Regions from separate parts of the Oceanidesulfovibrio marinus genome, predicted to be linked through region 1. Evidence: predicted binding sites of a transcription regulator. Region 1 holds the regulator's gene; each other region holds the start of a gene.
The links. Region 1 encodes sigma-54, which starts transcription at its own class of promoters, with help from an activator protein. Its sites were predicted from a motif close to CTGGCACGGNNNNTGCTT; they were not measured.

Region 1 (10,638 bases):
TCGGGGGTGTCCGGGCATCTTTTCCATGGCTCCGCTGTAACAGTTTACTGGAGCAGTGGAAAGAAAAAAGCCTTGCCTTCCGGTAAGATACCGAGAAGCAAGGCTTATAATTTCGCTGGCGGAGAGGGTGGGATTCGAACCCACGTATCGGCTACTAACCGATAACTCGATTTCGAGTCGAGCGCGTTACGGCCGGACTTCGCTACCTCTCCGCATGTCGGTGGGAGTCATTCCTCCCAAGTTGGAAGTCGATTATTATATACAACACCGAGACTGAAAGCAAGTAGAGATAGGCGCTGCAGAGAAGAATTCGTACTCGGGTAGGCAGGGCGGCGTTTGGGCGGCGGGGTGGATTACCGTCGCGCCTTGAAAAAACGCCGCAGCAAGTCGCCGCACTCGTCGGCCAGCACGCCGCCTGTCACGTCCATACGGTGGTTGAGAAAGGGCAAGGCCGCGGTGTCCATGCAGGAGCCTGCCGCGCCGGTCTTGGGGTCGGGCGCTCCATAGACCAGGTGCGCGACTCGGGCGTGGATCATGGCGCCCATGCACATGAGGCAGGGCTCCAGCGTCACGGCCAGGACGGCGCCGGGCAGGCGGTAGTTGCCCACGGCCGCGGCCGCGGCGCGCAAGGCCTCGATCTCGGCGTGGGCCGTGGGGTCCTGGGCTGAGATGGGCCGGTTGCGGCCGTAGCCCAGAACGCGTCCTTCTGCCGAGAGCACCACCGCGCCGATGGGGACCTCGCCCTCATCCTCCGCGCGTTCGGCCTGTTCCAGGGCCAGGCGCATGACGTCCTCCCAGGAGCGCAGGCCCGAATATTCCGGAAACGGGAACTCTTCCGTCGCGGTCACGGGGTGATGCTCCGATGCGATGCGCGCGTCCAGAATACTGAAGTCTCCATCCGCTAGCTGTTTCGCAGGTGGTTCACGGCATTCTCAAAGATGATCGTGCCCAGCGGCGGCAGCTCGTCCTGCTGGGTGCGCGCGCGGGTGTAGCGCGGGTGGTTAGTCGGATCGTTATATGCCTCGGGGTGGGGCATGAGTCCCAGGATGCGGCCAGTGGGATCGGTGAGCCCGGCAATGGCGTTGGGTGAGCCGTTGGGGTTGTACGGGTACTCCTGGGTGGGCGCGCCGGAGAGCGGGTCCACGTAACGCAGGGCCACGAGGTTGGCCTTTTCAAGGCCTTCCATGACGGCGTCCGAGGCGGCCACGAGCTTGCCCTCGCCGTGACGCACCGGGAACTCCAGCCGGTCGATGCCCTTGGTGAAGATGCAGGGGGAGTCCGGCTCGGCGCGCAGGGAGACCCAGCGGTCCTCGAAGCGGGCGGAGTCGTTCACGGCCAGGCTCACCTGGCGCTCCAGGCGTATACCATCCAGGCAGGGCAGCAGCCCAAGCTTGACGAGGAGCTGGAATCCGTTGCAGATGCCCAAGGCCATGCCGCCGGCGTCCAGCATGGTCAGGAGCTGGTCCAGGATGCGCTCGCCGTCCACGGTGGCGTGACGCCAGCGCTGGGCCGCGGCCTGGGCCGCGCCGAGGTCGTCCCCGTCCAGGAAGCCGCCCGGGAAGACGCAGAAGTTGTAGGCGTCCACGCGGACGCGCCCGGAGGTGAGGTCCGAGAAGTAGACGATGTCCACCTCGTCGGCGCCGGCGCGCCGGGCCGTATGGGCGGATTCAATTTCACAGTTGGTGCCGTATCCGGTGATGACGATGACCTTGACGCGGGCCATGATGTTCTCCATTGGGGCCCGCAAAGCCATGTGGGACGCGGGCGGAAATTTGTGTTGACTCTAACGTTCGTCTAGGCAAATTATAGAGTCCCGGAAAGCGTGAGCATGCCGTCCGAGCCCGGCGGGATTGGCCCCCGAGCCTTTCGGATCGGCGCCTGCTCACGAATGAGAGCGTGGATCATCCTAGAACCACAACGCTTTTCCGGGCGAGGCTGAACATAGTGCGGCAGGCGATGGCCGTCAACAGGACTGGTCCCGCCATTGTAGAGCACAGTCGAGGAGGCGCTGCCTCCTTTTTTGTTTCCATATGCTGCGGCGCGGCGCTCCGGGGACGCCGCCGGACAACTTACACAGAGGGAGAATAGATGCGTACGAAATTCATTTTTATTACCGGAGGCGTTCTGTCCTCCCTGGGAAAAGGGCTCGCCGCTGCGTCCATCGGTGCCCTGCTTCAGACTCGCGGCCTCAAGGTCACGATCATGAAGCTCGATCCGTACATCAATGTGGACCCCGGAACCATGAACCCCTTCCAGCACGGCGAAGTGTACGTGACGGAAGACGGCGCCGAGACCGATCTGGATCTGGGCCACTACGAGCGCTATCTGGACGTGTTCATGTCCCGGGCCAACAACTGCACCTCCGGCTCCATCTATAATACGGTCATCACCAAGGAACGCCGGGGCGACTACCTGGGCGGCACCGTGCAGGTCATTCCGCACGTCACGGACCAGATCAAGGAGTCCGTGCTGGCGCTGGCCAGCGAGGACCTGGACGTGGTTCTCGTGGAGATCGGCGGCACGGTCGGCGACATCGAGGGCCTGCCGTTCCTGGAAGCCATTCGCCAGATGCGCGGCGACCTGGGCAAGGAGAACGTCCTCTACATCCATCTTACCCTGGTGCCGTACATGAAGGCCGCCGGCGAGCTGAAGACCAAGCCCACCCAGCACAGCGTTAAGGAGCTGCGCTCCATCGGCATCCAGCCTGACATTATCCTGTGCCGGGCCGAGGTGGACGTGGACCAGAGCCTGCGCCGCAAGATCGCGCTGTTCTGCAACGTGGACGCAGACGCCGTGTTCGCCGCCGTGGATGTGAGCAACATCTACGAGGTGCCGCTGAAGTTCTACGAGGAAGGCATTGACCAGAAGATCGCGATCATGCTCAAGCTGCCGGCCAAGAACCCGCATCTGGAGCCGTGGACCAGGCTGGTGGAGAAGCTGGCCAGCCCCGCGGGCCGCGTGTCCATCGGCATCGTAGGCAAGTACGTGGATCTCAAGGAGGCGTACAAGAGCCTGCACGAGGCCCTGGTGCACGGCGGCGTGGCCAACGACGTGGCCGTGGACCTGGTGTACGTGAACTCCGAGGAGATCACGGCCAAGAACGTGACCAGCAAGCTCAAGGGCCTGGACGGCATTCTGGTGCCCGGCGGCTTTGGCAACCGCGGCATCCCTGGCAAGCTGCTGGCCATCCGCCACGCCCGTGAAAAGAAGATTCCCTTCTTCGGCATCTGCCTGGGTATGCAGTGTGCGGTCATCGAGTTCGCGCAGCACGTCATGGAGCTGGACGCCGACTCCCAGGAGTTCAAGCCGAGCACCAAGGAGCCGGTCATCTACCTGATGACCGAGTGGTTCGACTTCCGCCGGCAGGTGACGGAGAAGCGCGACGAGAGTTCGGACAAGGGCGGCACCATGCGCCTGGGCGCGTACCCCTGCGTGCTCAAAGAGGGCACCCGGGCGTTCGAGGCGTACCAGACAGAAGAGATCAGCGAACGCCACCGCCATCGCTACGAGTTCAACAAGGCGTACTACGACAAGTTTGCGGAGAAGGGCATGGTCTTCTCCGGCCTTTCGCCGGACGAGACCCTGGTGGAGATCGTGGAGCTGCCGGACCATCCGTGGTTCCTGGGCTGCCAGTTCCATCCGGAGTTCAAGTCCAACCCCATGCATCCGCATCCCCTGTTCCGGGAGTTTATTAAAGCCGCCAAAGGGTATAAAGGATAAGAATGATTTTCGGACGCCATACTGCCGGTCTCCGCGGGCGCATGTCCCGCGCGGAGATCGTACGCCGCGCCAGAGCGGTAGAGCTTCTCGTGTTCGACGTGGACGGTGTGCTTACCGACGGCGGTCTCTACTACGACGAGAACGGCCAGTATGCGAAACGTTTCGACGTGCAGGACGGCCTGGGCATTAAAGCGGCCCAGGCCGTTGGCCTGCACATCGGCGTGATCACCGGGCTGGACTCCAAGGCCGTGGCCAACCGCGTGAATGAGCTGGAGATTGATGAGTATGTGGCCGGCAGGGTGGAGAAGTCTACCGCGTTCGAGGCTCTCTGCGAGCGGCATGGCGTTGCGCCGTACCAGGCTGCCTACGTGGGCGACGACTGGGTGGACATAGGGCCCATGCGGATGGCGGGCCTGCCCATGGCCGTGCCCAACGCCCAGCCCGAGGTGCTGCAGGTGGCCGCGCACGTGCTCTCCCGCCCGGGAGGCCGCGGCGCCGTTCGCGAGGCGATCCGGCTGGTGTTGTTCTGCAAAGGGTGCCTGGACGGGGAGCTGGAAAGCTGGCGCAAGGGAATGGCCCTGGCCAAGGCCGCTTCCCGACGTTTAAATCGCTAGAATCTCCGGGCGCTATCTGCGTAGTTTCATTTCCCTTCCTGTCTTACGGGCGGCGAATTACGCGCGCCCCGCAGGGAAAACTCGTTGCCACCGTGCTACATCTGTGGCAAAACGCGTTTTGTGTCAGCAACAATTATGCCGTCTTTTCTTTCTCCTGCAATGTATGGGCGTTTTTGCAGTATTGTGAAACCTTCTCGTGTTGAAGGAACCCTGGAGTTCCCCTCTCTGAAAAGTGTTTTAAAAACGCAACGCCTCATATCTATTATCCGTACTCCTGACGGGGAAGGTCCGTAACCGCCATGGGTCTGGAACTCAGACAACAACTCAAGCTCAGCCAACAGCTGGTGATGACGCCCCAGCTGCAACAGGCCATCAAGCTCCTGCAGCTCTCCCGGCTGGAGCTCATGGATACTGTTCAGCAGGAGCTCCTGGAAAACCCCTTTCTGGAGGAGGGCGCCGAGGCCGAGGCGCTGGAGCAGGCCGAAGTGGTTCCCGAGGTCGAGACCACGCCGGCCAGCGATCAGGAGCTCATGCGCAACGCCGATTGGGAAGACTACATCGGCGACTTCTCCTCTACCTCCAAGCAGGCCCAGGTCCGCGAGTTCGAGGCCGTGGAGGCCACCTCCTTCGAGGCGCGCATTTCCGGCAAGACCTCGCTGGAGGGGCACCTGGAATGGCAGCTCAGGCTCTCCCGGCTCAATGACAGGCAGATCGACATAGGCCTCGCGGTTATCAACAACCTCGATTCCTCCGGTTATCTGCAAGCCACGAATGAGGAGCTGGCAGTGCTTACCGGCGCCTCGCCAGAGGAGATCGAGCCGGTCATCAAGTCGATCCAGGAGTTCGACCCCGTAGGCGTGGCCGCGCGCACGCCGTCGGAGTGCCTGCTCGTGCAGATCAAAAACTACGGCATCGACGATCCCGTGCTTGAAGAGATCGTGCGCGAGCACCTGGAGGATCTGGAGAAGAAGCGCTACAAGCCGCTGTGCCGCAAGTTCCGCATCTCCATGGAGGAGCTCAAGGGCTACCTGGACAAGCTCACCGAGCTGGACCCCATGCCCGGAGCGAGCTTCGGCAGCGAGGAGCCGGTCTACGTCTCGCCGGACGTTTACGTCTACAAGTACGGCGACGATTTCGTGATCCTGCTGAATGAGGAGGGGCTGCCCAGGCTGGAGCTCAACTCCGACTACATGCAGGCCATGGAAGGCCGGTCTTCCAAGGAAAAAGAATACTTCCAGGACAAGATGCGCAGCGCCGTGTGGCTGATGAAGAGCCTGTACCAGCGCCAGCGCACCCTGTACAAGGTGACCGAGAGCGTGGTGAAGCATCAGCGCGAGTTTTTCGAGCACGGCGTCACCCATCTCAAGCCGCTCATCCTCAAGGACGTGGCCGAGGACATCGGCATGCACGAGTCCACGGTGAGCCGCATCACCACCAGCAAGTACGTCGCCACGCCCCATGGCATCTTCGAGCTCAAGTTCTTCTTTAACTCCGCCCTCGGCCTGGATGACGGGTCCCAGGTCGGCTCCGAGAGCGTCAAGGCGCTCATCAAGAAGATGATCTCCGGCGAGAATCCCAAGAAGCCGCTTTCCGACGAGAAGATCGCGGAAATGCTCAAGGATGAGCTGCAGGTGAACATCGCCCGCAGAACTGTTGCCAAGTACCGGTCCGCACTGGACATTCCATCGTCTTCCAAGCGGAAACAGGTTTTCTGACCCGATCCCCGCCCAGGAATTGCGAAAGGAGGGAATCTATGAACATAGCCATCACCTTCAAGGGCTTTGAGCCGTCCGAACACCTCAAGAAGTATGCTTACCGACGCTTCGGCAAGCTTTCCAAATACGTGGACTCCAAGGAAGACAACTCCGAGATGCAGGTCAACCTCGGGGTCGAGAAGTTCCGCCATCTGGCCGAGGTCTCGCTGGCAGGCGACAACATCAACCTCACCGCCACCGAGGCGAGCGAGGACATGTACGCTACCATCGACATGGTTCTGGACAAGCTGGAGTCCCAGCTGCGCAAGCTCAAGGACCGCGACAAGGACCGCCGCAAGGGCGACCGCAGCCGCGTCAACATCGAGACCTTCACCATCTCCGAGAACGAGAGCGGCATGCGCGAACGGACCATCATGGCCACGGACTCCATAGAGCCCAAGCCCATGTACGTGGACGAGGCCGCGATGCAGCTGGACACGTTGGACTACAACTTTCTTGTTTTCCGGAATGCGGACACGGAACGCATTAACGTGATATACCGTATGAACAAACACGACTTCGGTCTTATCGACCCGGGACAATAGCTCCATGCGACTCGCGGATTATCTGGACAAAGATTTGGTCATACCCACCATTCAGGCGACGGAGAAGGGTGCTGTGCTCGCCGAGCTCATCGCCCCCGTGGCCACGAAAATTCCCGACCTGGACGCCGACAAAGCGCTGAAGGTGCTGCTCGAGCGCGAGTACCTGGGCACCACGGGTATCGGCGATGGAATCGCCATACCGCACGGCAAGCTCGAAGATCTGCACGAGATCGTTCTCGTGGTGGGCCGCAGTCCGCAGGGCGTGGACTTCGAGGCCCTGGACTTCAAGCTCTGCACGATCTTTTTTCTCGTGCTCGCACCGGAGAAAGTGGCCGGCATGCACCTGCGCATCCTCGCGCACATCTCCCGGCTGCTGAAGGAAGAGTCCTTCCGCAGGGAGTTTCTGGAAGCGGAAGGCAAGGAGCAGTTATGGGAGCTTCTTTCGAGGACGTGAACGCCGAAGGCTCCTTTCCGCTGGTCATCGTCGGCGGGCTCTCCGGAGCCGGAAAGTCCACGGCCATCGATGTTTTCGAGGACTTACGCTTCTTCGTGGTGGATGGTCTGCCGGCCTCCATCGTACCCAAGCTGACTGCCCTGTTTTCGGGCCAGAACCAGCTCCAGTTCCGCGGTCTCGTGGTGGGAATGTACTTCCGCGACCGCACCTTTCCCCAGTCCTGGCTCGAAGCCCTTGAGGAGCTCAAGCTGCAGGGGCTCAAGCCGCAGATCATCTTCATGGAGGCGCGCAACGAAGTTCTGGTGCGGCGCTACTCCTCCACCAGAAGGCCCCATCCCGTGGCCCAGCTTATGGCCATGGACGGCAAGGAGGGCGACGAATGCGGTCCGCTCAGCCTGGACGGGGCCATCAACCTGGAGCGAGAACGGCTCTATCCCATCAAGAAGATGGCGGATATCGTCATCGACACTTCGGATTACTCTGTTCACGATCTGCGCAAGATGATCCAGCGCAAGTGGACCGCTCTGGAGGAAGGGGAAGGCCGGCTCAACATCCAGATCATCTCTTTCGGCTTCAAGTACGGCCCGCCGGCCGAGGCGGACCTTATTTTTGATATGCGATTTTTGCCCAACCCGTACTTTGTGCAGTCCATGCGGCCGCTGACCGGCAAGGACGAGGCCGTGGCCGAGTACGTGCTGGGCGTTGAACCGGGCAAGACATTCCTGGTCAAGCTCCGGGAATTTCTCGAATATCTCTTTCCGTTGTACGAGGCCGAGGGCCGCTACCGCGTGACACTGGGCATCGGCTGCACAGGCGGACGCCACCGTTCCGTGGCCGTGAGCGAGGCCCTGTACAAGTCTTTGAAAGAGTCGAATTATGTAGTATCGATCGAGCATCGCCACGTGGAGCTCGGCTAAAATCGGCGGCGGAGGCGGCCGCCGCGGCGATGCGCCGCCAGCCGCCTTTGGCGGTTTTTCAATTTCAGGAATATGCCCATGCGGGAAACCAGCACAACGGAAAAGGTCAAGAGCGCAAAGCAGCTCGAAACGCCGGTCCAGACCGGCGTTGTCGTCGTGACCCACGCTCATTACGGGGCCAGCCTCATCGAAGCCGCGGAGTTCATCCTCGGCAAGCAGCAGTGGTGCGAGTTCGTCAGTGTGGACGGCACCCGCGCTGTGGAGGATACGCGCAACGAGATACAGGTCGCCGTCTCCAGCTGCGACCAGGGCCAGGGCGTCATCATTCTCACCGACATGTTCGGCGGCACGCCGACCAACCTGAGCCTCTCTCTTCTGGGCGCGCAGAACCTGGAGGTGGTCACGGGCGTAAACCTGCCCATGCTGCTCAAGGTTCTGGGCAGCCGCTCCAAGGAGCCGGCGGACCTCGCCCTGGACGCAAAGGCCGCAGGCAGCCAGGGCATTGTCGTGGCCGGCGAGATACTGCGCTCCAAGGTAGGCGGCAAATAGCCATGTTCTGGGCGCGGGTGGACAACAGACTCGTTCACGGCCAGGTCATCGAAACCTGGCTGCCGTACACCGGCGCCAAGACCCTCCTGGTCTGCAACAAGGAGCTCGCGGGCGATGTGCTGCGCCAGGAGATCATGTCCCTGGCCATCCCCTCCAACGTGCGCGCGCGGTTCATCGACGCGGAGCACGCCAACGAGTTCATCGAGAACGACGCCCGTACGGATCGCTCCTCGGTGCTGGCGTTGTTCGCCGATTGCCGCGACGCCCGCATCGCCATGCAGCACGGCCTTGCCATCAAAATCCTCAACATAGGCAACCTCCACTACACACCAGGCAGCGAACAGATCTGCCCCCACGTGGCCCTTTCCCCGGAAGACGCTGTCTGTCTACGCGGGCTGGAGAAGATGGGGGTGGAGCTCGATTTCCGCTGTCTGCCCACAGAACCGGTGCAGGTGAAAGCGACATGGTGACGGTACCTACCTTCATGGACGTGTTCTACGTCGTGCTGATCGCTTTTTTTTTGTGGTTTTTTCGGGGCTGCGTTTTACCCTGAACCTCGGCGTCATTGAACGTCCCCTGGTTTTCGGCCCACTTCTGGGCCTCGTCCTGGGCGACATCGGCGATGGCGTGGCCGTCGGCCTCTTTTTCGAGCTCTTCTGGCTGGACCTCATTCCGGCCGGTACCTACATTCCACCCAACGCGCTGCTCTCGGTGTGCGTCACCCTGGGCCTGATGCGCCACTTCGGCCTCAATGGGGCAGGGGAGTGCGTACCGGCTCTGGCCCTGGGCATTCCCGCGGCCTACGCCGGGGCCTGGCTGGAGCGGATGCAGCGCTCCTGGCAGGACCGCGGCTACAACCGGCTGCTGGCCTGGGCCAAGGGCTCAGAGCGCGGCAGCCAGCCCCACGTTATCGTGCGCTACTCCCTCATCCAGCTCGCAGCCTCCAATCTGCTGCTTGTCATGGTCTGCATGCTCGCTGCGCTCTCCCTGCTGGGGGTGGTCATCCACCTGGCGGGACACGCCCTCTTCGCGCCTCTTTCCCACTTCAGCTGGCCCATGCTCTGGATCACGGCCTCGGTGGGCGGGGTGCTCTCTCTGCGTGTGAAGAACGCCTACCGGACTTTCGCCGCCGGCGTGGTGGCGGTCTTTCTGCTCGTCCTGCTGCAGTAGTTCACAACTGCGACTGCCTGCCGCAGACGTTGTGCTTTCTCTTTCCAGCCCGGCGTTCGATTCGGGCCGGGGCTGCTGTTCATTGACGCGTCATTCCTGCGTATGGAGTCGAAAGCACGCATCCAGGGCAGGTCGATCTGACCAGACGCCTTGCATGCCGGGCCTTGCCGCTGGTGGTGATTTTCTTCACGAGACATTTGCCGCAGAGGATACGGACGCGTTACGACGTGGTGTGACGGGCTCCCGGCGAATTGGCGGTTGTCAGTGGATGATGATTGTGATATTTCGCACTAGCTACTTGCGGCAGTCCCTGCAAAGCGATTTCCGGAAGATGGCAATAGATTGAAAGAACAGGATATTTTTATATCGTCGCAGCCGAGGCTCGCGCCACCGGATTCCGCAGGAGTTCTGACCTGAAATAGGCCGGAAAGCGACAGCCCGGTTTCTGCGTGCGGCGACGCGCAACCGTGCAACCAACCATCTGAGGAGGTAGAAATGGCCGCTTTAGCTTTCGGACACAAGAACCCCGACACCGACACCGTAGTCAGCGCCCTGGCTGCGGCCGATCTGAAGACCAAGACCGGTACCGAGACCAAGGCCGTGACCCTGGGCGAGTGCACGCCCGAGACCGTTTTCGTGCTCGAAAAGTTCGGCATTGCCAAGCCCGAGATCGTCTCCTCCGTGGCCGGCCAGGACGTGGTCATCGTGGACACCACCGACCTCGCCCAGCTGCCTGACGACATCGCCGAAGCCAACGTGCTCGCCATCTTCGACCACCACAAGCTCGGCGACCTGACCACCTCCAGCCCGCTCGAAATGTGGGTCGGCCCGGTTGGCTGCTCCGCCACCATGATCTACAAGGCCTACAAGGCCAGCAACGTCGAGATCCCCAAGGACCTCGCCGGCGCCATGCTC
Region 2 (10,638 bases), 2.2 Mb from region 1:
CGGGACCGACGAGGCGACTGCGCCGGTCCACGCGCCCGAGCCCAAGGGAGTGTGGGAGTCCGGTGCTAGTAAACCAGCTCGAAGCTCTCCACAGGGTTGTCGCGATCCAAGCGGGAGAGGAGCGCGTCAACTATCTTTTCCAGGAGCCTGATGGCTCCGCGATAACCTACGGTGGGGAAGTACTGGTGTCCCACACGGTCTATGATGGGGAACCCGTGGCGGATATGCGGAATATCCTCGTCCCGGGCCATGTACTTGCAGTAGGTGTTGCCAATGATCAGATCGACAGGCTCGTTCTTGATCCACTGGTGGAGCAGGAACATGTCGCCGTGCTCCTTGACGTTCGGCTCGAACGGCGCATCCTTGGTAATCTCTTCGATGCGCTTGTAGAACGTCTTGCCCTGCGTACCGGTGACAATGTGCACGGGCTGCATGTCGATGGAGACCAGGAACTCGGTGAGCGCGATGAGCTGGTCTGGATCACCGACCAGAGCCACCTTCTTGCCGTAGAAGTACTGGTGGTAGTCGGAGATGAGGTCCACGAGCTGGCCGCGTTCGTGCAGGATGGTCTCGGGCACGCTCACGCCGCCAAGGCGCCGCAGGGTGTCCACGAACCGGTCCGTGTTGTTCAGGCCGATGGGCAGCGGCAGCACGGTGCAGGGAACCTTGTACTCGGTGTCCAGGTACCGGGCGCCTTCGGCAGAGGCCCATTCGCCCAGAGCCAGGGTGCCGCGGCTGTTGGCGCTGTCCTTCAGCTCATCCACGGTCACGCCGCCTTCGGGGAACATGTGGAACTCGCCGGTCAGCGGGCCGTTGAGCACGCCGGAGGTGTCGGGCATGACAATGGTCTTCACCTTCATCAGCTCGGCCAGGCGCTTGACCTCTTCCATGTCGGAGGGCTCCACGAAGCCGGGGATGATGTTGACCTTGCCGTTCTTCTTGCCCGTAGGCTCGGCGAAGTCCTTGATCATGCCGCGGACCATGTTGGCGAAGCCCGTGACGTGGGAGCCGACGTACGACGGCGTGGAGGCGGAGACTACGTACTTGTTGTCCGGAACCTTGCCGTCCTTCTTGGCCTTGTCCACGATCTGGGGCACATCGTCGCCGATGGTCTCGGAGAGGCACGTGGTGTGCACGGCGATGACATCGGGCTCATAGACCGTGAATATATTGTTGATGGCCTGGAGCAGGTTGGACTGGCCGCCGAAGACCGAGGAACCCTCGGTAAACGAGCTGGTGGCCGCCGAAACAGGCTCCTTGTAGTGCCTGGTGAGCATGGACCGGTGGTAGGCGCAGCAACCCTGGGAACCGTGCGAGTGCGGCAGGCAGCCGTGGATGCCGAGCGCCGCGTACATGGCGCCGATGGGCTGGCACGTCTTGGCCGGGTTGATGGAGAGCGCCTTGCGCTCTGCAACCTCGGTTGGTGTATGGCGTAGAAGCTTATCCATATGCTTCGTCCTTCTTGGCTTAGTTGTTCTCCCACACGAACGTGGCGGAGAGCTCGGGGTTCTTTTCCCAGGGAGCCTTCATGAAGCTCCAGACACGGCTGTTCACCAGTCGGTCGATTTCCTTGTAGAAGTTCACCGCGCCCTTGAATCCGGCATAAGGGCCGCCGGAGTCGTAGGAGTGCAGCTGCTTCATGGGAATGCCCATCTTCTGGATGCCGAACTTTTCCTTGATGCCGGCGCAGAAGACGTCCGGGCGGAACCGCTTGACCAGCTCGTCGGCCTCGTACTGGTTGAGGTCGTCGATGACGAGGGAGTCCGTGGACATGTCGGACATGATGCCGTCGTATCCCTTGAACTCGAAGCCCTCGGCCTCAAGCTGGGCCTTCTCTTCCTCGGTCTTGCGCGGCTTGAAGCGCGTGGGACAGGCTTCCACCTCGAGCTCCTCGATGTTCCGGGAGTCGGCGTCGACCTTGATGTCGCCAAGCACGCGGCGGCCTTCGTAGTCGTCACGGTGTGCGAACTCGTAACCAGCGGCCAGGGTGCGCATGCCCATTTCCTTGAACAGATCCTGGTAGTGGTGCGCGCGGGAGCCGCCCACGAACAGCATGGCCGTCTTGCCTTCGGTGCGGGGCTTGATGTCGGCCAGGGCCATCTCGACCGCGGGCATTTCCTCGGCAATGACTTCCTCGACCTTCTCGATGAGCTCCTTGTCGCCGAAGTACTGGGCGATCTTGCGCATGCTCTTGGCCGTGGAGTCCACGCCCAGGAAGTTCACCTTGATCCACGGAATGCCGAACTTGGTCTCCATCATCTCGGCCACGTAGTTGATGGACCGGTGGCACATGATGCAGTTGAGGTCGGCGGTATGCGCCCGGGCGAACTGGTCGTAGGTGGAGTTGCCCGAGAACGTGGAGTTGATCTCGATGCCGCAGCGGTTGAGCAGCTCTTCGATAACGAATGCGTCGCCGCCGATGTTGTACTCGCCCAGCATGTTGATGCTGTACTTGGCCGGCTTGGCGTCATCGTCCAGACCCACAACGTGGCTGAAGATCTGGTTGTTGGCGATGTGGTGGCCGGCGGACTGGGAGACACCCTTGTACCCTTCGCAGGAAAAGCCGAAGATGTTGATGTCGACGCCCTTGTCATTCAGATCCTGCTTGACCTCGCGAGCCGCAGCGTGGATGTCGTCGCCGATCAGGCCCACGGGGCAGGTGGCGAAGATCGCGATAGCCTTGGGCTTGAAGATCTCATACGCCTCGCGGATGGCCTGCTTGAGCTTCTTCTCGCCGCCGAACACGATGTCATGCTCGCTCATGTCCGTGGAGAAGGCGTACGGCATGAAGTTCCAATCGTCGTTGGACTCGGGCTTGGTTTGGTTGCGGCGGGTAAGCCAGGAGTAGAAACCGCAGCCGATAGGCCCGTGGGTGATGTTCACGATGTCGCGGGTGGGGCCCAGAATAACGCCCTTGCAGCCGGCGTAGGTGCAGCCGCGCATGGTGATGATGCCCGGGATGGTCCGGACGTTGGCCTGTATCTCTGGCGGGTTGCCGTCTGTGGCCTCGTTGACCATAAACTGCTTGGCCCGCTTTCTGGCGACCTTCGGAGGATACTTCTTGAGCAGTTCCTCCTTCAGGTCGTTCAAATCCCTGTTGGTGAAGTTCACCAGCTTGTCTTTCGTAGCCATGGTGTGACCTTTCTTTCCTTCGTCTTCAGTGCTCGCTAGGCGATGGAGGCATCGCCGGACTCACCGGTGCGGACGCGTACGGAGTCCAGCACAGGCATGACAAAAATCTTGCCGTCGCCTGGTTTGCCCGTGATGTTCACCTTCATGATGGTCTTGACCACGGTGTCCACCTGCTCGTCCGGAACGACGACGGTGAGCACCCGCTTGGGGTAGAGCCGGCCCTTGTCGCCCAGCAGGGCGACCGCTTCCTCGTGACCCTTTTCCGCGCCTTCGAGGATGTCGCGGCTGACCAGTCCCTTGCCCCGGCCCGTGGCCTCGCGGGCGAAGAATGCATCCACGCCGTTGTCCGAGAGGGCCTTCTTGGTCTGGTTCACCATGTTCATGCGGATGACTGCCATGATCTCCTTCATTGCTAGGAAACCTCCTCGACCTCTCCGGGAGCGGTCTCCTTGATGCCGGACGAGATTGTGTAGACTTCCTCGACCGGGGTGATGAAGATCTTGCCGTCGCCGAACGCGCCCTTTTCGCCGGTGCGCGCGGCTTCCATGATGGTCTTCACCACGAAGTCCTTGTCGGATTCCGAGATGACGCACATGAGCAGCGTCTTGGGAATCTCGTCATAGGTGATCTCGCCGATCTTGATGCCGCGCTGCTTGCCGCGGCCGGCAACCGAAAACTTGGTCACTGCGGGAAATCCCGCATCCATAAGGGCTGCCAATACGTCGTTGTCCTTTTCCGGCCGAACCACGGCCCTAACCATGCTGAACATGTGGTCTCTCCTTAAATCCTGGGTCTGCGGTAGGGTCCGCGGTTTCTAGTTGGCGATGCCGAAGTCGATGAGCAGCTGCTCGAGCTCCTCGATAGCCAGCGGCGTAGGCACGATGAACATCTCGTTGCCGTCGATCTTCTTGGCCAGAGTGCGGTACTCGTCGGCCTGGGGATGCTCAGGCGAGAAGTCGATGACGGTTTTGCGGTTGATCTCGGCGCGCTGCACCTGGTTTTCGCGGGGTACGAAGTGGATCATCTGGGTGCCCAGACGCTTGGCCAGCTCCTCGATCATCTCCTGCTCGTTGTCGACGTTACGGCTGTTGCAGATGAGACCGCCGAGGCGCACGCCGCCGGCGTCCGCGTACTTCACGATGCCTTTGCAGATGTTGTTGGCCGCATACATGGCCATCATCTCGCCGGAGACGACGATGTAGATCTCCTGGGCCTTGCCTTCACGAATAGGCATGGCGAAGCCGCCGCAGACAACGTCGCCGAGGACGTCGTAGAACACGTAGTCGAGCTCTTTCTCTTCCTTGTAGGCGCCGAGCTGCTCCAGAAGGTTGATGGAGGTGATGATGCCGCGGCCGGCGCAACCAACGCCGGGCTCGGGGCCGCCGGACTCGGTGCACATGGTGCCGCCGTAGCCTTCCTTGACGATATCTTCGATTTCGACGTCCTCGCCCTCTTCACGCAGGGTGTCGAGAACGGTCTGCTGGTTGAGGCCGTGCAACAGCAGGCGGGTGGAGTCGGCCTTGGGGTCGCAGCCGACGACCATGACCTTCTTGCCCATCTCTGCGAGACCGGCGACGGTGTTCTGCGTGGTAGTGGACTTTCCGATTCCGCCCTTGCCGTAGATAGCGATCTTTCTCATGAGCTTCCTCCCATGGGTTTGGTGTCGCGTTGTTCTCCAAAAACAACCTGAGGGTGACTGACATAGGGCAAGGTGTGTGCCAAATATGACAAACAAATCAAAACATACTGATTTCAAAAAGAAAAAGCCCCGAGAGGCTGTCCTCTCAGGGCTTACATTTGGTGGCTTTGGCTTACAAAAGCGAAGGGAAAATGCTACAATAGTGTAAGGTTTACAAATTTAACAATGAGCCCGGAAGATCTATTATCTCCGCGTTTCTCCTACATTTTCTGCGCTATTTAGCGCCGCCCCCCAGACCCCGGGCGAATCGTTCGCCCTACCGTCCCCGCCGCTCGGCCACCACGCCTTCCAGACCGAACTTCTTGATCCGGTAGCCGATCTGCCGCAGCGTGATGTTCAGCTCCCGCGCGGCCCGCGACTGCACCCAGCCGTTGCGCTCCAGCGCGGCGATGATCTCGTGCTTCTCGATGTCCTCCAGCGAGGCCAGCTCCGGCGGCCGCTGCATGGGCACGTCTGTCTTGTGGAAGAAGAACGAGGGAATGTCGCTCAGCTCGATGGTGTCGCCGTCGGTCATGATGGACAACCGCTCCATCAGGTTCTCCATCTCGCGCACGTTGCCCGGCCAGTCGTAACGCACCATGGCGTCCAACGCCTTGGACGTCAGCCGCAGGCGGCGGTCGTACTCCTTGGAGAGCTTGTCCAGAAAATGGTTGAGTAGCGCCGGGATGTCCTCCTTGCGCTCACGCAACGGCGGCACCAGAATCGGAAACACGTTCAGCCGGTAGTACAGATCCTCGCGGAAGCGGCCGGCCGCGACCTCGGCCTCCAGGTCCTTGTTCGTGGCGGCCACGATGCGTACATCCACCCGCCGCGTCTTGGTGGAGCCGAGCCGCTCGAACTCGCGGTCCTGCAGGAAGCGCAGCAGCTTGACCTGGATGTTCATGGGGATCTCGCCGATCTCGTCCAGGAACACCGTGCCCTTGTTCGCCTCCTCGAACCGCCCGGCCTTGGAGTCCGTGGCCCCGGTGAAGGCGCCCTTCTCGTGGCCGAAGAGCTCGCTTTCCAGAAGCGTCTCCGGCAGGGAGGCGCAGTTGACCATGGTGAAGGTATGGTTGGAGCGGTCCGAAAGCTCGTGGATGATCCGCGCGATGAGCGACTTGCCCGTGCCCGATTCGCCCAGCAGCAGCACCGTGGCCTTGGTGGGGGCCACCTTCTCGATGAGCTGGAGCACCCGCGCCATGGGCCGGCTTTTGCCCACGATGAAGAACCGCTGGTAGTTCTGGGAAAGCTTAGCCTTGAGGCTGACGTTCTCCAGCCGCAGATTCTCCTCGCGAGCGCGAACCTGGCGCTGGATGTTCACCATCTGCGAGATGAGCGTGGCCACGATGGTGAGGAAGCGGATATCCTCCTCAAAGGAGACGTCGAGACCGAAGAGCCGGTCCACGTTGAGCACGCCGATGGGGTGGCCGTGCAGCATGATGGGCACGCCGATGAACGAGACCTTGTCCTTCTCGAACCGGCGCGATTTGGTCTTGTCCAGGAACAGGGGCTCCTTGGCGATGTCCGGCACCACGAACGGCTTGGCCGTACGGAAGATGCGGCCCGTGACGCCTTCATCGAGGTTGTACACTCCGCGGCGGATCTCCTCGTCGTTGAGGCCGTGCGATGTGCGGATGAGCAACTTTTCGGACTGGTCGTCCTGCAGCGTCACAGTGGCGCGTTTCATGGAGAGCTCTTCGCCAAGGATGCGCAGGATCACCCCGATAGTCTCATCGAGATCGAGGGTCTCGCCTATCACACGGCTGATCTCGTAAAGGACCTGGAGCTCCAAAGCTATTATATTCTGACGCATGACATATGATCTCGAAGTAAGGGTTGGCGTGTAAAAAAGGACATCCGGTAGCTGGGGTTACCATAATGTCATTTTCACGAATTTGCAAAATTCTTTTTTTCCCCTTCCTCAAGCCGCCTGGAGAGCCATTCCACACGCTCCTGCAGTCGCTCGTGATGCGATCCGGCCCAGTACACCCGGCCGCATGAGGGGCACATCTTGAACGCGTCATAGTACTTCTTGGTCTTCGGCTCCAAAAGGTGCAGCACATCCGCCTTGGCCACGTCCACCAGGAGATCGTTGCAGCGCACGCAGCGCGTGAAGGTGGCGAAGGGCGGCCGCAGCCCGTAGAGGGTCAGCACCTCGGCAAGCTGCTCTTCCGGCTCCTGCGCTCGCAGCAACCTGCCCCAGACCACGTTGCTGCGCTTGAGCAGCGCGCGGTCCCGCGTGAGCACGATGCGCCGCTCCGCCTCGGCCATCGCAGCGGCGTCTTCGTCGTCCAGGGTGTTGTCGTACAGAGTATCGAACCCAAGCACACGGAGCTGCGTGGCCAGCCCGCCCACGTTCACGTCCGCCAGGAATGCCGGCCGGCCCGGCGCCCATGGCTTGAGCTGCGTCGGCGTATGGAAGTCCACCGGCGGCTCCGGGGCCAGCACTTCCACGCGCTGCCCCTCCTGGAGCCGATGGCCGAAATCCACTGGCCGCCCGTCCACGATAAGCGACTCCACCTCTGTATGCGGCGGGCCCACCGCCTCCAGCGCATCCTTCACCGAGGTGCGCCGGCCCAGCGGGTAGCGGAGCACGCCGTCCACGCACTGCTCCCGGTAGCGGTGATGCAGCAGCGCATCAAGATCGCCTCCAAGAACAAACTCCACGGATTGCCCGCGCGCGTTCCCCGTTTCCCCATCGGAAATCATGGCGTCCGCTGCCGTGACGTGATAAAGAGTATACGATGGAACACGTCTACCTCGCTGTTGCTCTGGCCGCCATTGCAGGCGGCTTTTTCCTGGAATCCATGGTGCGCCGGGCAACAATGCACAGCCTGCCGGCCGTTCCGCCCAAGGAGCTGGACGACAGCTACGCGCCGGGCGAGTTCAGCCGCTTCATCCACTACACCCGCGCGCGCCTGCATTTCGGCAATGTCCAGGGCGTCATCACCTCCGGAGCGATTTTTCTTTTCATTGCCCTGGGCGGCATCGGCCTCGCGGACTTCTGGGCCGCGTCCATAGCCACCTCCCTGGGTTTCGATGGCTTCAACGCCGCCAGCATGTCCGGCGATATCGTGCGCGGTCTCATCTTCCTGGTCATCCTCGCCGTGCTCTCCGCCGCCCTCGGCCTGCCGTTCACGCTGTACGACACCTTTGTTCTTGAAGAACGCTACGGCTTCAATCGTACCACATGGAAGACGTTTCTGCTCGACCGGATCAAGGGCGCGATTCTTACGGCGCTGCTGGGCGGTCCGCTGATTGCGCTGGTCATCGCCGCCTTCCACCTGGCCGGAAGCTGGGCCTGGCTCGCCGGCTGGGCCGTGGCCTCGGCCTTCTCCCTGCTTATGCTCTGGCTCGGCCCCTCCCTGCTGCTGCCGCTGTTCAACAAGTTCGAGCCCTTGGAGGAGGGCGAGCTGCGTAGCGATATCGAGAAGTACTGCTCGGCCCAGAACGTCGATGTGACCGGCGTCTTTGTCATGGACGGCTCGCGCCGCTCATCGCGTTCCAACGCCTTTGTCACCGGGCTGGGGTCCAAGAAGCGTATCGCGCTTTTCGACACCCTTATGGAATCCCTGCAGACCAACGAGATCGTTGCCGTGCTGGCGCACGAGGTGGGCCATTACACGCTGGGGCATATCCCGCGCACGGTGGCGCTTTCCCTGATACGCAACGCCGCGCTCTTCTTCCTCCTGGGGCTGGCCCTTGCCGATCCGGACCTGTACGCCTCCTTCGGCGTGACGGGCATGCCGGTAGCGGCCGGGCTGGTCTGCTTCGGTCTGGTCATCGCGCCCCTCTCCTACGTGCTTGGCGTGGTGGATAACGCCCTGTCGCGCAAGCACGAACGCCAGGCCGACGCCTATGCCGCGCGCACCCTGGGCAAGGCTCTGAACATCGACGCCGGCGCGAGCCTGGCCGGGGCACTGAAAAAACTCACCACGGACAACCTTGCCAACCCGTCGCCCCCGCGCATCGCCGTGGTGCTGCACCACTCCCATCCGCCGCTTCTGGAACGTATCCGCAGCCTGCGCTCGCAAGCCGCCTGACCTATCCAGTATTCTGGACAGCAAGAGACAGATTCATCCCGTCTAACTGTCCATAAATCTAGACACACATCGGATGCTGCTCCTTGTAGCTCAGGCTTTGCCGTCCGTGCGCAGCAGAAAGTACGCGGCGACGACTCCCCAGATGGCGTTGAAGAAAAGCACGAAAAGCGGGGCCGTGGCGCCAGCGCCGAAGCCCCACATCCCCTTGCCCAGCTTGGGGAAGACCACGAGCAGCATGTAGGCCGTGGGCGCCAGCGAAATGAGCAGACCTTTGAGCACCCAACGGCGCTCCCAGAACGGCAGCAGGAACAGCAGCCCCCACAACGCGCCGTAGAATAGCCGCGGCAGCAGCCATCCTATGGTCAGCGCCGGGGCCATCATGAAGCCCAGGGCCTGGCTGATGCCCACAGCGCCGAACAGCCACACCGCGATGGAGTTGGCAAGACCGCCCAGCGCTCCGGCCACAAGACAGAGGATGATGCGTTTGATCCAGGCCATGGCGTTCCTCCTTTTGCCAGGGAGTATACATCCATTGCCAGGGCCGCGCCATGGCCGGCCGCAAATTTCGCTGCCTCGGTCGCCAAAGGAAAAGCCCGGCGCCTCACACAAGGACCGGGCTTTTCTGTTCCTGAGGGACACTCCCTATCCGGAAGGAGCGGGCGCAGCCCGCATTCCGAACTTTATCTGCTAATATGCTCCGCAGCCGCCAGGGCCGTAGCCACCGCAACCGCCACGGGGCCCCATCATGCCGTAACCACCGCCGCGACCGTGGTGGGGACCACGCATGCCAGGACCGCCGCGCGAGCCCATCATGCCGGGACCGTAGCCGCCGCAGCCACCGCGCTGCCCCATCATGCCAGGACCAAATCCGGGACCGCCGCAACCGCGACCAAAACCGCCGGGCACGCCGATCGCATCGAGCTTGGCGCGCAGGTCCGTACGCTGGGCATACATCTGCTTGCGCACCTCGCGCATTTTCTCGACCAGGTCGGTGATGGTCTTCTGGTCGGCTCCGGCCTGGCTCAGGGCGTCGAGCTCGGTGTGGTACGCCCACATGTCGTCGCGCAGGGGCTCCATCTTATCCTGAAACTCATCGAACGCCTTCTGCACGGCTTCCTGTTTCTCGGGGGAAAGCGGCCCCGCGGCCGTTCCCTTGGCATAGGGGCATCCGTACTGCTGCGCCGCCGGCGGCGTCTGGTCGGGCTGGGCCTGGGCAATGGCGGCCACAACCAGAATCGCCATAATCGCCAGAGGGATGAAAAGTGTGCGTCTCATGGGTATCCTCCTTAAAGTGTATGAAAACACATATTCGGTGCGTCACTTGCATCTCTTCTGAGCAATGTCGGTGCCAAGTTCTTCAATAAACATTTTTATCTTGTTATTTTAAATAGTTAATACAGAAAGCAGTCCTCAATAATTCAGGTGCGACTCCCTTGAGTGTTCATAATCTATACATATACGTGTTGTTCCTGTATAAAGATTGAGCAGGTTTACCATATGCAGACCTCATCCAAATCCTCATCGAGCTGGCTCGTAGCCGGTGCCGTGGCCGTTCTCGTGGCTGTGGTCACCGTCTGGGCGCTTCGCGACATCCAACGCAACCGGGAATCCACGGGCCGGCTGCTCGCCCAGCAGGGCGCCGGGCTCATCAAGGCCCTGGAGGCCGGCGCGCGCACCGGCATGCGCGGCAGGCTGGGCCGTGGCGTGCGGCTCGAAGCACTGCTGCAGGAAGCTGGCCGCCAGGACAACATCCTGTTTATCGCGGTGACGGACCGCACGGGCCGC
Region 3 (10,638 bases), 1.7 Mb from region 1:
GATCTTGCGCAGGGCGTCGATGGCTTCCGCCTCTTCTGCGTCGCCTTCCATGAGCGCCAGGCGTTCCTCGCCCTCGGGCAGGCCTTCCAGCCCTTCCACCATCTCCGTTTCCACGCGGGGCCGGATAAGGGCCATGATGACTGGCCGCGCGACCACGATGAGGAAGACGATGATGGTGAGGAAGATGAGTATGGGCCGCAGGGAGCTGCGCAAGGAGTCGAGCAGCTTGTCCAGCAGGCTGCGGTCCAGCGACGTGTCCGGTCCGCCAAAGGAGATGGAGGACACCTCGATGGTGTCGCCGCGGGACGACTCGTAGCCCACAGCGCTGCGCACCAGCTGGGTCAGGCGCTCAATCTCTTCCTGCTTGCGCGGCACGAACACATACTCTTCCGTCTCCGCATTCTTCTCATACGTCCCGTCCACGATAACGGCCACGGACAGGCGTTGCAACTCGCCCAGCGGCTCGATGATCTGATGCTCTTCCTTGTTGATCTCGAAGTTGGTGGTACGCGTCTCGCGAGAGGACTGCTGGGTGGAGAGCGCGCCCTGCATGCCGTCGCCGCGGAAGTTGGCGTCCGGCACGCCGGAGTTGGTGTTGGCCTGGCCCTGGGTGGCCTCTTCGCTGCGCTGCTCGCTGCGGACCACGGCGCTGTCCGGGTCGTACAGCTCTTTGTGGATAGTCTCCTGGCTGAAGTCGAGGTCGGCGTTGACCTTGGCGATTACCTTGCCCGCGCCGATGACCGGGTAGAGCATCTCCTCGATGCGGCGCTCGATGCCCGTCTCGATCTGCTTCTTGTACTCCAGCTGGGAGGTGGTCAGCCCTTCCAGGGTGCCCTCTTCCTCAGGTGCGTACAGCACCTTGCCGCGGGTGTCGGCCACGGTGATGCGGTCCTTGGAGAGATTCTCCACACTCATGGCCACAAGGTTGACGATGGCCATGAGCTGCTTGTTGTCCAGGTCCCTGCCCTTGGCCAGGGAAAGCACGATGGACGCGGAGGTGTCGGCCTGCTCCTCGATAAACAAGCTCTTGCGGGGAATGACCAGATGGACTCTGGCCTTCTCCACCTCGGGAAACTCGGTGATGGTCCGCGAGAGTTCGCCCTGCAGAGCACGCTGGTAGTTGATCTTCTGCACGAAGTCTGTCTGGCCCACCTTGAGCTGGTCGAAGATCTCGAACCCGACGCCCTGGCCCACCAGGCCGCCTTCGCCGGCGATCTTGAGCCGCAGATCATACACGCGGGGCTCGGGAACCTGGATGGTGGAGCCGTTGTCCGAGAGCTTGTAGTCCACCTTTTCCTTCTTCAGGATCTCCACCACGCGGGAGGCGTCCTCCGCACCGAGGTTGGAGTACAGGACCTTGTAGGTCGGGGTGTTCAGCCACATGAGCATGAGCACGAACGCAACGACGACGGCCGCGCTGAGGCCGACGATGAAGGTGCGCTGCGCCACATTGGTGCTGCCCCAGAAAAGCTTTGCCCTATCGAGCCCTGATTGCAGAAGGTTTGCCATGACTTCGCTCCGGTCAACTGCTTGACGTGTGAATTCGTAGTATCAGCGTTAGATGCGTCGTTTCTGTTTAGAACTGCATGCGCATGACTTCCCTGTACGCCTCCATAACCTTGCCGCGGACGGCCGAGGTCATGGACATGGCGATGGAAGCCTTTTGCAGTGAAATCATCAGCTCGTGCACGTTCTGGTTCTCGCCGGAGGCAAAGGACTCGATCAAGCCCGCCTTCTGCTCTTCCAGGCCGTTCACCTTGGCCAGGGAGTCCTTGATGGTGTTGGCGAAAGTGTTGTGGCTGCCGCCGGGCTCGTCCGACTTTTCAAACGACTTCTGACCGACAATCTTATTTGCATCCTGCAGCGCGCTCTTGTAGGCGTTCATGGCAATGTTGTTGATAGCCATTTCGAAATCTCCCTAAGTTTAGGTGCCCAACATCAGGGCTTTGTTGAACATGTTTTTGACTGTCTCGATGGAAGTGACGCTCGCCTCGTAGCTGCGCGAGCTGGTCATCATGTTGGTCATTTCCTCCACCACGTTGATGTCCGGGAAGAGCACGTAGCCCTCCTCATTGGCATCAGGATGGCTGGGGTCGTACACTTCCTTGAAGGGCCGCTCGTCCGTGGTGATGTCCATGACACGTACGCCTTTGAGCTCGCGGTCCAGCGCGGACTTCATGTGCACGCTGAATGGCGAGTCCACAGGCGAGGTGGCCAGGGTCACGGCCTTGCGACGGTACGGGCCGCCTTCCGGCGTGCGCGTGGTTTTCGCGTTGGCCAGGTTCATGGCGGTGACATTGAGCTGCTTGCGCTCTGCGGAGAGCGCGGACGAACCGATGTCGAATGCAGTCATGAAGTCCATTACTTCTGACCCTCCTGAATCACTTTGCTGAGCTCCGAGGCCTCTTTCTTCACCACCGTGGCCAAGGCGTTGTACATCATACTGTTCTTGCTCATGATGCCGACCTCCTTGTCGAGGTCGACCTCGTCCTGGCCGTGCTCATGGTGGGGTTGAAAGGCGCGTTCGAACTCGGGGCCGAAGCCGTTGGCGTTGAACACGGCCGGAAGGTGATCGCCCTGCGTGCGGGACATCTTGCCCCGAGCGTCCCGGCCCAACGCGGCCTGCAGCTCCTTCTCGAACTCCAGCCGTAGCGGCCGGTAGCCGGGCGTCCGAATGTTCGCCAGATTGCTCATGACGACATTTTGACGTTCCAGCCGCATGTCCATGACCTTGCCGGTCAATTGTACGAATGATGGGAAGAGGCTTTTCATGACATATTTCCTTGGGCTGCGCCCTGTTTTCTCTGGAACCGTGCGCCCGGCGCCGGGCCGGATGCGTCACGGGTTCGCGATCCAGGAAGCAAATCCCGTTCCACACTCTCAATTACTTGATTTTACAGTATTTATTTGTAGTACCTCCTAGTGCATGGCGCATAAACTCAAGATTTCGGCACCCCTACCGATACAATCCGTCTCATGAAGATACATTCGCCCAGCTGGCGTTTTGGCATGCTGCCTGCATATCATGCGCAAGGCGTCCGATCCCCGGAATTCCCTGCCGTCCGCACCAGGCAGTGAAACAGGGCTCGGGACCAGCTGACATTGGCACGGCGATTGCTTTGCCACTGACCATCAGATGCGACACGATTCGCGATGGATCGCGAACTCGATCCGAATCCGGCAGAAGGCCGGCAACGGACATTCCCAATGGAGGGGAATCATGAGCGAGAACCTGGATTACGAAATCAACCAAGAATTGGGCGAATGCTACCTCTTCATGGGCGACCTGGAAAAAGCCCAGGAGTACTACGAGAAAGCCGCCACCTCCAACGGCGTCCACGCCGCTCCCTATATGGGTCTGGCCACCATCGCCGTGCAGCGTGGCAGCCTGGACGAGGCCCTGGGCCTGTACCAGCGCGCCGCCTCCGTGGAGCAGAGCGACAAGGCTCTGGCCGGCATCGGCCTGGTGCGCATGGAACAGGGAAGCAACGATGAGGCGTACGAGAAGTTCGCCGAATCCCTTGCCATCAATCCCGAGAATCACGTGGCGCTGTTTGGCATTGTCCAGACCGGCTACACGATGGATCGCCTCGAATCGGTCATCCCGTACCTTGAGAAGTGCCTGGCCGTGGACCCCATGAAGAGCGACGTGCGCTACACCCTGGCGGGTTGCCTCGTCAGCCTGGGCCAGACCACGGACGCAGGCCGCCATCTCGAGATCCTCATAGAACACGAGCCCGGCCACACGGCTGCGCGCGAGCTTTATGAGCAAGTGACGGCCCTCTAGGACGCTGCCGAAAAAGTTTTGCACGCCAGGTTGTTCAACAACAACGCAGGCAAGGCGCAAGAAACGTGTAGGGCTGACGCGTATGCAAGATACGCGATGGCTTGAACTTTTCACGGCACCCTAGCCAGCGGGAACAACCTGTTTAGGACCGCACCCGCCCACGCGATCCCCCTCCACGGTTCTCCGGCTCCCTCACTGGCGCGAGGGGGCCGGAGACCTGTTCTTCGAGCACCGGGACCCGCCCTGCCCTTGCAACCTGCAAGGGTTCGTGGCAGTCCTGTGGTGCGTTTCGTCGTTTATTCACGTATTACCTGGAGCACCAGGTTGTTAGCTTCGTGCTCCCGCGGCATTTGCCGCGAGGCCGGCCCGAGGCGCGGCCGCTCTTACAACTGAAAAGCGAAAATACAAATATTTTCTGCTCTCAGTAATATCCTGCAAATCGGAGAACATCATGGATCGTCTCGTCATCAAGCGCGCCATTCTCAGCGTCACCGACAAGTCCGGGCTGCCCGAGTTCGCGCGCGCCCTGGCCGCCAACGGCGTGGAGCTCGTCTCCACCGGCGGCACCGCAAAGCTTCTTTCCGGCGAGGGCCTTGGCGTGACCGAGGTCAGCCAGGTCACCGGCTTTCCGGAGATCATGGGCGGCCGCGTCAAAACTCTGCACCCCGCCATCCACGCCGGCGTGCTTGCGGACAAGGACAACCCCGAGCACATGGCCACCCTGACCGAGCTGTGCATCAAGCCCTTCGACCTCGTCTGCGTGAACCTCTACAACTTCGCCGAGGCCGCCAAGAAAGAACTGCCGCTCAAGGACGCCGTGGAGCAGATCGACATCGGCGGGCCCACCCTGCTGCGCGCCGCGGCCAAGAACTTCCATTCCATGCTCGTCGTGCCCGGCCCGGACCACTATGCCGCCATTCTTGACGAAATTCAGACAGACGGTGCCGTTTCCTTGACGCTGCGCAAAAAGCTGGCGGCCGAGACCTTTGCCGCCGTGTCCGCCTACGACGCGATGATCGCCGCATATCTCAAGGACCACGACGCGTAAGTCCATGGAGTAACGGATTATTCCGGCAGGCTGTTCAGAAGCCGCGCAGGCTCGGTGCATGACATGTTCAAGCTTCATGCGTATATATGGAATACGTGAAGGCTTGAGCATGCAACGCAATGCAGCTGGCAAAGACGCCTCAACGGCCTGCATCGTCTCATATCACCATCCTTTCAGGAGGGTTGGAGCATAGCATCCAAGGTTCAGGGCAACACCCAGGGGCTCAAGCCCAGTCAACTCAAGGCCCTGTCGCGTCTCTACCACCGCCGCTACCCCAATGACGGCGGGTATACGCTCGACCAGGCGCGGGAGCTCGCCGCGCTCTCGGCCTCCACAGGCCGGCAGCTCGGCCTGCTCATCGATCGCCAGGGACGGCCCCGCCACGTGCTCGTTGGCGGACCGGACTCCATCCTCATCCCGGAGCTTGCCCGTAGCCGTCTGGGCGCCGGCCGTCTGCGCGGCCTGCGTTTTCTGCACACCCATGTCCACGGCGAACCGCTGACCCGCGAGGACCTCATGGACCTCGTGTTTCTGCGTCTCGACTCCCTGGCCTGCCTGCGCATCGGCGCGCACGGCATGCCGGAACAACTGCAGGTGGCGCACCTTCTGCCCGGCCTGCCGGAGCTGCCCGAGAGCGGCACGCCGTCGGTTTCCGAGGCAGGCGCTCCGCCTGGCGAGGATGAGCCTTACCGCGTGCTCGATTTTTCGTGGGACCGGGTGGACGTGGACTTTTCCTCCCTCACCGAGGCCCTGGAGGACGAGTGGTCCCGCAGCGAGGAGGCCGAGACCCGCGCCACGGCTAAAGAGGAAAGCCGAGCCCTGCTGGTGCACGTCTCCAACCTGCCCAAGTCGGCGCAGGAGGCGTCTCTGCGGGAGCTCACCGCTCTGGCCGAGACAGCCGGGGTGCAGGTGGCCGGCATGGTCTCCCAGCGCATGGCCAAGCCCAACCCCAAGACCGTGCTCGGCAAGGGCAAGCTCGCCGACCTGGAGGTCGCGGCGCTCAACGCCCGGGCCGGCCTCGTGCTCTTCGACCGCGAGCTCACCGCGGCGCAGATGCGCAACCTCGCCGACATCACCGAGCGCAAGGTCCTGGACCGCACCCAGCTCATCCTCGACATTTTTGCCCAGCACGCCACATCCCGCGCCGGCAAGCTCCAGGTGGAAAAGGCGCAGATGGAGTACACCCTGCCTCGGCTGGTGGGCCGCAACAAGGCGCTCTCCCGCCTCACCGGCGGCATTGGCGGCCGGGGACCGGGCGAAACAAAGCTGGAGCTGGATCGACGCAAGATCCGCGACCGCATGACGCGCATCAAGGACGAGTTGAAGAAGCTGCGCAAGCAGCGCGGGGCAATCCGCGCCCGTCGCGCCAAGGCCGGCGTGCCCGTGGTGGCCTTGGTGGGCTACACCAATGCGGGCAAGTCCACCCTGCTCAACGCGTTGACCCAGTCAGAGGTCATTGCCGAGAACAAGCTCTTCGCCACCCTGGACCCAACCACCCGTCGGCTGCGCGTGCCGGAAGAGCGCGAGCTCATCCTGACCGACACCGTGGGCTTTATCCGCGAGCTGCCCGAGGAGCTGAAAGAGGCGTTCCAGGCCACCCTGGAGGAGCTGGAGTCGGCCGACCTGCTGGTGCACGTGACCGACGCCGGCCACCCCGAGCTGGAGGAGCAGGTGGAGGCTGTGGAGGACATTCTGCAGGACATGGACCTGCACGAAATCCCGCGCCTCACCGTGCTCAACAAGTGGGATACGGTGGATGACGAGACCAAGGACATGCGACGCAACCGCTTTCCCGAGGCCATCCCGGTCTCGGCCAAGAACGGCTCAGGACTGGATTACCTTTCCGCCGAGATCGCCTCGCGGGTGGATTGGCAGGACCTGTTAAAGCTTACAACGTAACAAGTCCTTCTCTTGAACTGAGATGGATATAACCTGACACCTGGGCCACCAAAAGGTTGTGGTCATGCCGTCCCTGGCTGGGTATCGATGGAGTTGCGAAGCTTCACGAACCCTTTCGAGGAGAACGCCATGACCACGAAACGCAAAGTAGCACGAAGGAAGATGAGTCTGCTAGAGCTGGCCACTGAATTGGGCAACGTCAGCAAAGCGTGCAAAATCATGGGCTATTCCAGGCAGCAGTTCTACGAGATCCGGCGCAACTACCAGACCTTCGGCGCCGAAGGTCTATTGGACCGCCTGCCCGGGCCGCGAGGCCCGCACCCCAACCGCGTCGACGAGGCTGTCGAGCAGGCCATCCTCGACTACTGCTTGGCTCACCCCACGCACGGGCCGCTCCGCGTCGCCCAACAGCTTGTCCTGCAAGGCGTCCAGGTCAGCTCCGGCGGTGTCCGCGGCGTCTGGAGCCGGCACGGCTTGCTCACACGCCACGAGCGGTTGCTGCGGCTGGAGAAGAGCGTGCGAGAGCAGCGTTTGGAGCTCTCGGACGAACAAATCCGCGTCCTGGAGCGCTTCAGTCCCGAGTTTCGCGACCGGCACATCGAGACGCGTCACACCGGCGACCTCGTGGCCGTGGACACCTTCTTCGTGGGCACGCTCAAGGGCGTTGGACGCGTGTATTTGCAGTCGGTTATCGACTGCCACAGCCGCTATGCCTGGGGCCGACTCTACACCACCAAGTTGCCGGTTACCGCGGTTCACGTGCTCAATGAGGACGTGCTGCCGTTCTTCGAGGAGCACATCGCGCGCATTTCGACGATTCTCTCGGACAACGGTCGCGAGTTCTGCGGTCGCCCGGACAAGCATCCGTACGAATTGTTCTTGCAATTAGAAGGGATTGAGCACCGGACAACGCAGGTTCGCCGGCCGCAGAGCAACGGCTTTGTGGAGCGGTTGCATCGGACATTGCTCGACGAGCATTTCCGCATCAAGGGCCGCGAGAAGTGGTACGAATCGGTGGAGGAAATGCAAGAGGATCTGGACAGTTACCTGAACCACTACAACCGGGAACGCACCCATCAGGGCCGCGGCATGGACGGCCGAGTGCCCTACCAAGCGTTCCTGGACGGCATCGTAATCGACGAAGCAGAGGTAGAAAAAGAAGAAGCAGCGTAGCCATCACCCCGCCAGGGGCGGAGTGTCAGGTGAATACTATCTCTGTACACTTCTCTAACAATTCTTTTTGGTAATATTTGACAGCGGCAATATCGTCTGGCTCGACCACAGCTATTATCCTGGTCATTGAAAATACTATTCATCGAGCCATGCCTTTTTGTTTTTACATAGGAAATCAGTAACCTGACTTTTCCTGGGGTTAAAGTCGACAGCTTCAATCGTACCGATCTCAATATATACATCCGAATCAATCCTACCGAAATCATCAACAGTCTGAAGCATAACTACGCCATCTTCTACTGATCTCACATAGCCAATTGATGCATACTCTTCATCTTCAGTCCATATATATACAATTGCATCACTCCTGAGCATTTCTTCCAAGCACATAGTTACGAAATCTTTTTTCTCGTCATCGATGACATGTAAATCTACGGCTCTGAACGTCTCCAAATAATGTTTTCTGAGGAAATCAATTTTCTTTTCATATGGACCTTGGACATCAACGCGATACAGGTGCTCAATTTTCCGTAACTCAAATCCGTCATCAGCACCTATTGTGTCAAATGATTTTAGTACATACCAATCGGTATCCACATGGTGAACAAGCCCAACAGAGCAACTGGTCTGATCACTTGGATCGACATACATTGCGACAAGTTTACGTTCCTTTTGCGCCTCGATCAAAATGCTCCTGATGCTCATATCAGTTCCCTTAGTTTATTTTCCAATCAAAGCACCACTCGACACAACTCTCCCCACAGCATCTTATATGCTACGAAGAAGTATACCTGCCACACAGAATAAAGCAACAGCCACGCCAACCCAAGGCGCTGATTTAAAATAAGCCTACTCCTCGCTCTGCACCTTGATCATCCAGCCAGGGTACTCCGGCGGCAGCGCGCTGACCGTATCAAGCGTTTCCATCTCCTCATCGGACAACTGAATCTCGGCCGCGGCGAGGTTGTCCTCCAGCTGTGCCACGTTCTTGGCTCCGGTGATGATGGATGTAACGAACGGCTTGGCCAGGACATAGGCCAGGGCGATGCGGGCCACCGAGACATCGCGGGCCTCGGCCATGGGGCGCATGGCGTCGATGCAGTTGAAGGCTCGATCCCGGTCCACCGGCGGAAAGTCGAACTCGATGCGGCGTGAGCCGGCGGGCGCTTTGCCATCGCGGGAGTACTTGCCGGAAAGCAGGCCCCCGGCCAGCGGGCTCCAGACCATGAGCCCCACCTTTTCCGAGAGCAGCAACGGCGCAATCTCCCGCTCCAGGTCGCGGCCGGCGATGGAGTAGTAGGCCTGCAGCGTGGCGGGCCGGGCCCAGCCGTAGCGGTCGGCCACGCCCAGCGCCTTCATCACGTTCCACGCCCTCCAGTTGGACACCCCCACGTAGCGCACGTGGCCCTGGCGCACGAGGTCGTCCAGAGCGCGCACCGTTTCCTCCACCGGCGTTATCTGGTCGAGGCCGTGGACCTGGTAGAGGTCGATGTAGTCGGTGCCCAGCCGTTTCAGGCTGGCCTGGATGCCGTCCATGATGTGGGCACGGGAGGCGCCGCGGTCATTGGGCCCATCTCCCACTGTTCCGAAGATCTTGGTGGCGAGCACCACGTCGGTGCGTTGGAAGCCTGAGTTCCTGATGGCCTGCCCGGTTATCTGCTCGGCAAGACCTTCGGAGTAAATATCGGCGGTGTCGATGAAGTTGACGCCGGCATCGAGCGCGCTGGCCACGATGCCGTCCGCCACCGACTGTTCCAGGCTGCCGATGGCGGTCCAGAGGCCCCTGCCGCCGAATGTCATCGTACCGAGACAGAACTCGGAAACCATCAGCCCGGTATTGCCGAGTGGTGTATAGCGCATGTGTGACTCCTCCGTGCACAGGGTTGTTTGCCCAAACGCTGTACCATAGGAGAATTACACAACTGTGACCAGACGCCGGATGGAAAGCGCTCCTGGATAGCCTAAATATCCCCAGGCCGGATGTTCCCTGAACGCGCGGAGACATCCGGCCTGCTCTCCATTTTTCCCAAAGAATTGCTGCACCCATCCTACTCAACAAGTAGCACGATGAACGACGGCGGCAGTACCTTGAGGCGCATCCGCTGCTCCGCGCCACCACCCTCTCGATACAGACAGGCTCTGACAGCGGGAGAGGAATTTTCTACTTGGAATCCTGCAGCGCACCCAGATAGCTTTCCAGTGTCAGGGCTCGCTCGCGGGTTCGCTCATACTCGGCCTGCGCCGCCAATACCTGGCGGATTGTTCCGTCGATCAGCCCCGCAGCCAGGCGGATGTCCGCATCCCTGTAGGCCATCCACTTTTGTTGTACTTCCTTGAGGTCTTGCGCGCTCTCCGAATCAAGCTGCTCCCGCAATGACTTGTACGCATCGTTGAGGGCAGCGTCCCAAACCTCGGTGGCACTCATATAGCACTGCACCGTCGCCTGTGTACTGGTTGCTCCCTCCCCTTCCAGACATTTTTCCAATGGTTCGTCCAAGGGATGATCATCACCCGCCAGGGAATCCTCGCCCCAGGCCATTCCAGACGTCATGACGCACAGCACCAGACCAATGAGCAATGCCAACCAAACCTTGCGCATATTCAGCTCCTGAGTTTTTCCACGAGTACGGATCATCAATTGTTTTCTCGATGGACCCCGGGCATTCAGACACAGCCGCCATGCTCGTATCCATCCCCTCACGCCTGCCTGCTGTTCCTCCAGCGGATGTAT

Region 2: nifH (nitrogenase iron protein) is a predicted target of sigma-54. The motif match lies at 4,837-4,854, and genes of this name have one in related genera.
Region 3: flgB (flagellar basal body rod protein FlgB) is a predicted target of sigma-54. The motif match lies at 2,859-2,876, and genes of this name have one in related genera.

The regions. Positions count from the first base shown of each region.
Region 1 covers NZ_CP039543.1:772,470-783,107, forward strand. Annotated here, with positions in the region: gene E8L03_RS20870 (DUF6538 domain-containing protein) at 1-27, opposite strand, end outside; tRNA gene E8L03_RS03395 (tRNA-Ser) at 117-212, opposite strand; gene tadA (tRNA adenosine(34) deaminase TadA) at 354-848, opposite strand; gene E8L03_RS03405 (phosphoribosylformylglycinamidine synthase subunit PurQ) at 902-1,723, opposite strand; gene E8L03_RS03410 (CTP synthase) at 2,089-3,720, shown strand; gene E8L03_RS03415 (KdsC family phosphatase) at 3,762-4,334, shown strand; gene rpoN (RNA polymerase factor sigma-54) at 4,634-6,049, shown strand; gene hpf (ribosome hibernation-promoting factor, HPF/YfiA family) at 6,088-6,633, shown strand; gene E8L03_RS03430 (PTS sugar transporter subunit IIA) at 6,638-7,087, shown strand; gene rapZ (RNase adapter RapZ) at 7,063-8,004, shown strand; gene E8L03_RS03440 (PTS sugar transporter subunit IIA) at 8,083-8,553, shown strand; gene E8L03_RS03445 (PTS sugar transporter subunit IIB) at 8,556-9,023, shown strand; gene E8L03_RS03450 (PTS sugar transporter subunit IIC) at 9,076-9,723, shown strand; gene E8L03_RS03455 (manganese-dependent inorganic pyrophosphatase) at 10,219-10,638, shown strand, end outside.
Region 2 covers NZ_CP039543.1:3,341,247-3,351,884, reverse strand. Annotated here, with positions in the region: gene nifK (nitrogenase molybdenum-iron protein subunit beta) at 66-1,448, opposite strand; gene nifD (nitrogenase molybdenum-iron protein alpha chain) at 1,468-3,132, opposite strand; gene E8L03_RS14865 (P-II family nitrogen regulator) at 3,168-3,542, opposite strand; gene E8L03_RS14860 (P-II family nitrogen regulator) at 3,545-3,901, opposite strand; gene nifH (nitrogenase iron protein) at 3,947-4,771, opposite strand; gene E8L03_RS14850 (sigma 54-interacting transcriptional regulator) at 5,088-6,623, opposite strand; gene E8L03_RS14845 (Mut7-C RNAse domain-containing protein) at 6,698-7,477, opposite strand; gene E8L03_RS14840 (M48 family metallopeptidase) at 7,555-8,853, shown strand; gene E8L03_RS14835 (hypothetical protein) at 8,944-9,351, opposite strand; gene E8L03_RS14830 (Spy/CpxP family protein refolding chaperone) at 9,541-10,128, opposite strand; gene E8L03_RS14825 (ATP-binding protein) at 10,351-10,638, shown strand, end outside.
Region 3 covers NZ_CP039543.1:3,827,437-3,838,074, reverse strand. Annotated here, with positions in the region: gene fliF (flagellar basal-body MS-ring/collar protein FliF) at 1-1,509, opposite strand, end outside; gene fliE (flagellar hook-basal body complex protein FliE) at 1,577-1,906, opposite strand; gene flgC (flagellar basal body rod protein FlgC) at 1,925-2,362, opposite strand; gene flgB (flagellar basal body rod protein FlgB) at 2,362-2,772, opposite strand; gene E8L03_RS16910 (tetratricopeptide repeat protein) at 3,221-3,787, shown strand; gene E8L03_RS16905 (IMP cyclohydrolase) at 4,239-4,835, shown strand; gene hflX (GTPase HflX) at 5,025-6,734, shown strand; gene E8L03_RS16895 (IS481 family transposase) at 6,864-7,907, shown strand; gene E8L03_RS16890 (hypothetical protein) at 8,043-8,612, opposite strand; gene E8L03_RS16885 (aldo/keto reductase) at 8,757-9,767, opposite strand; gene E8L03_RS16880 (lysozyme inhibitor LprI family protein) at 10,069-10,506, opposite strand.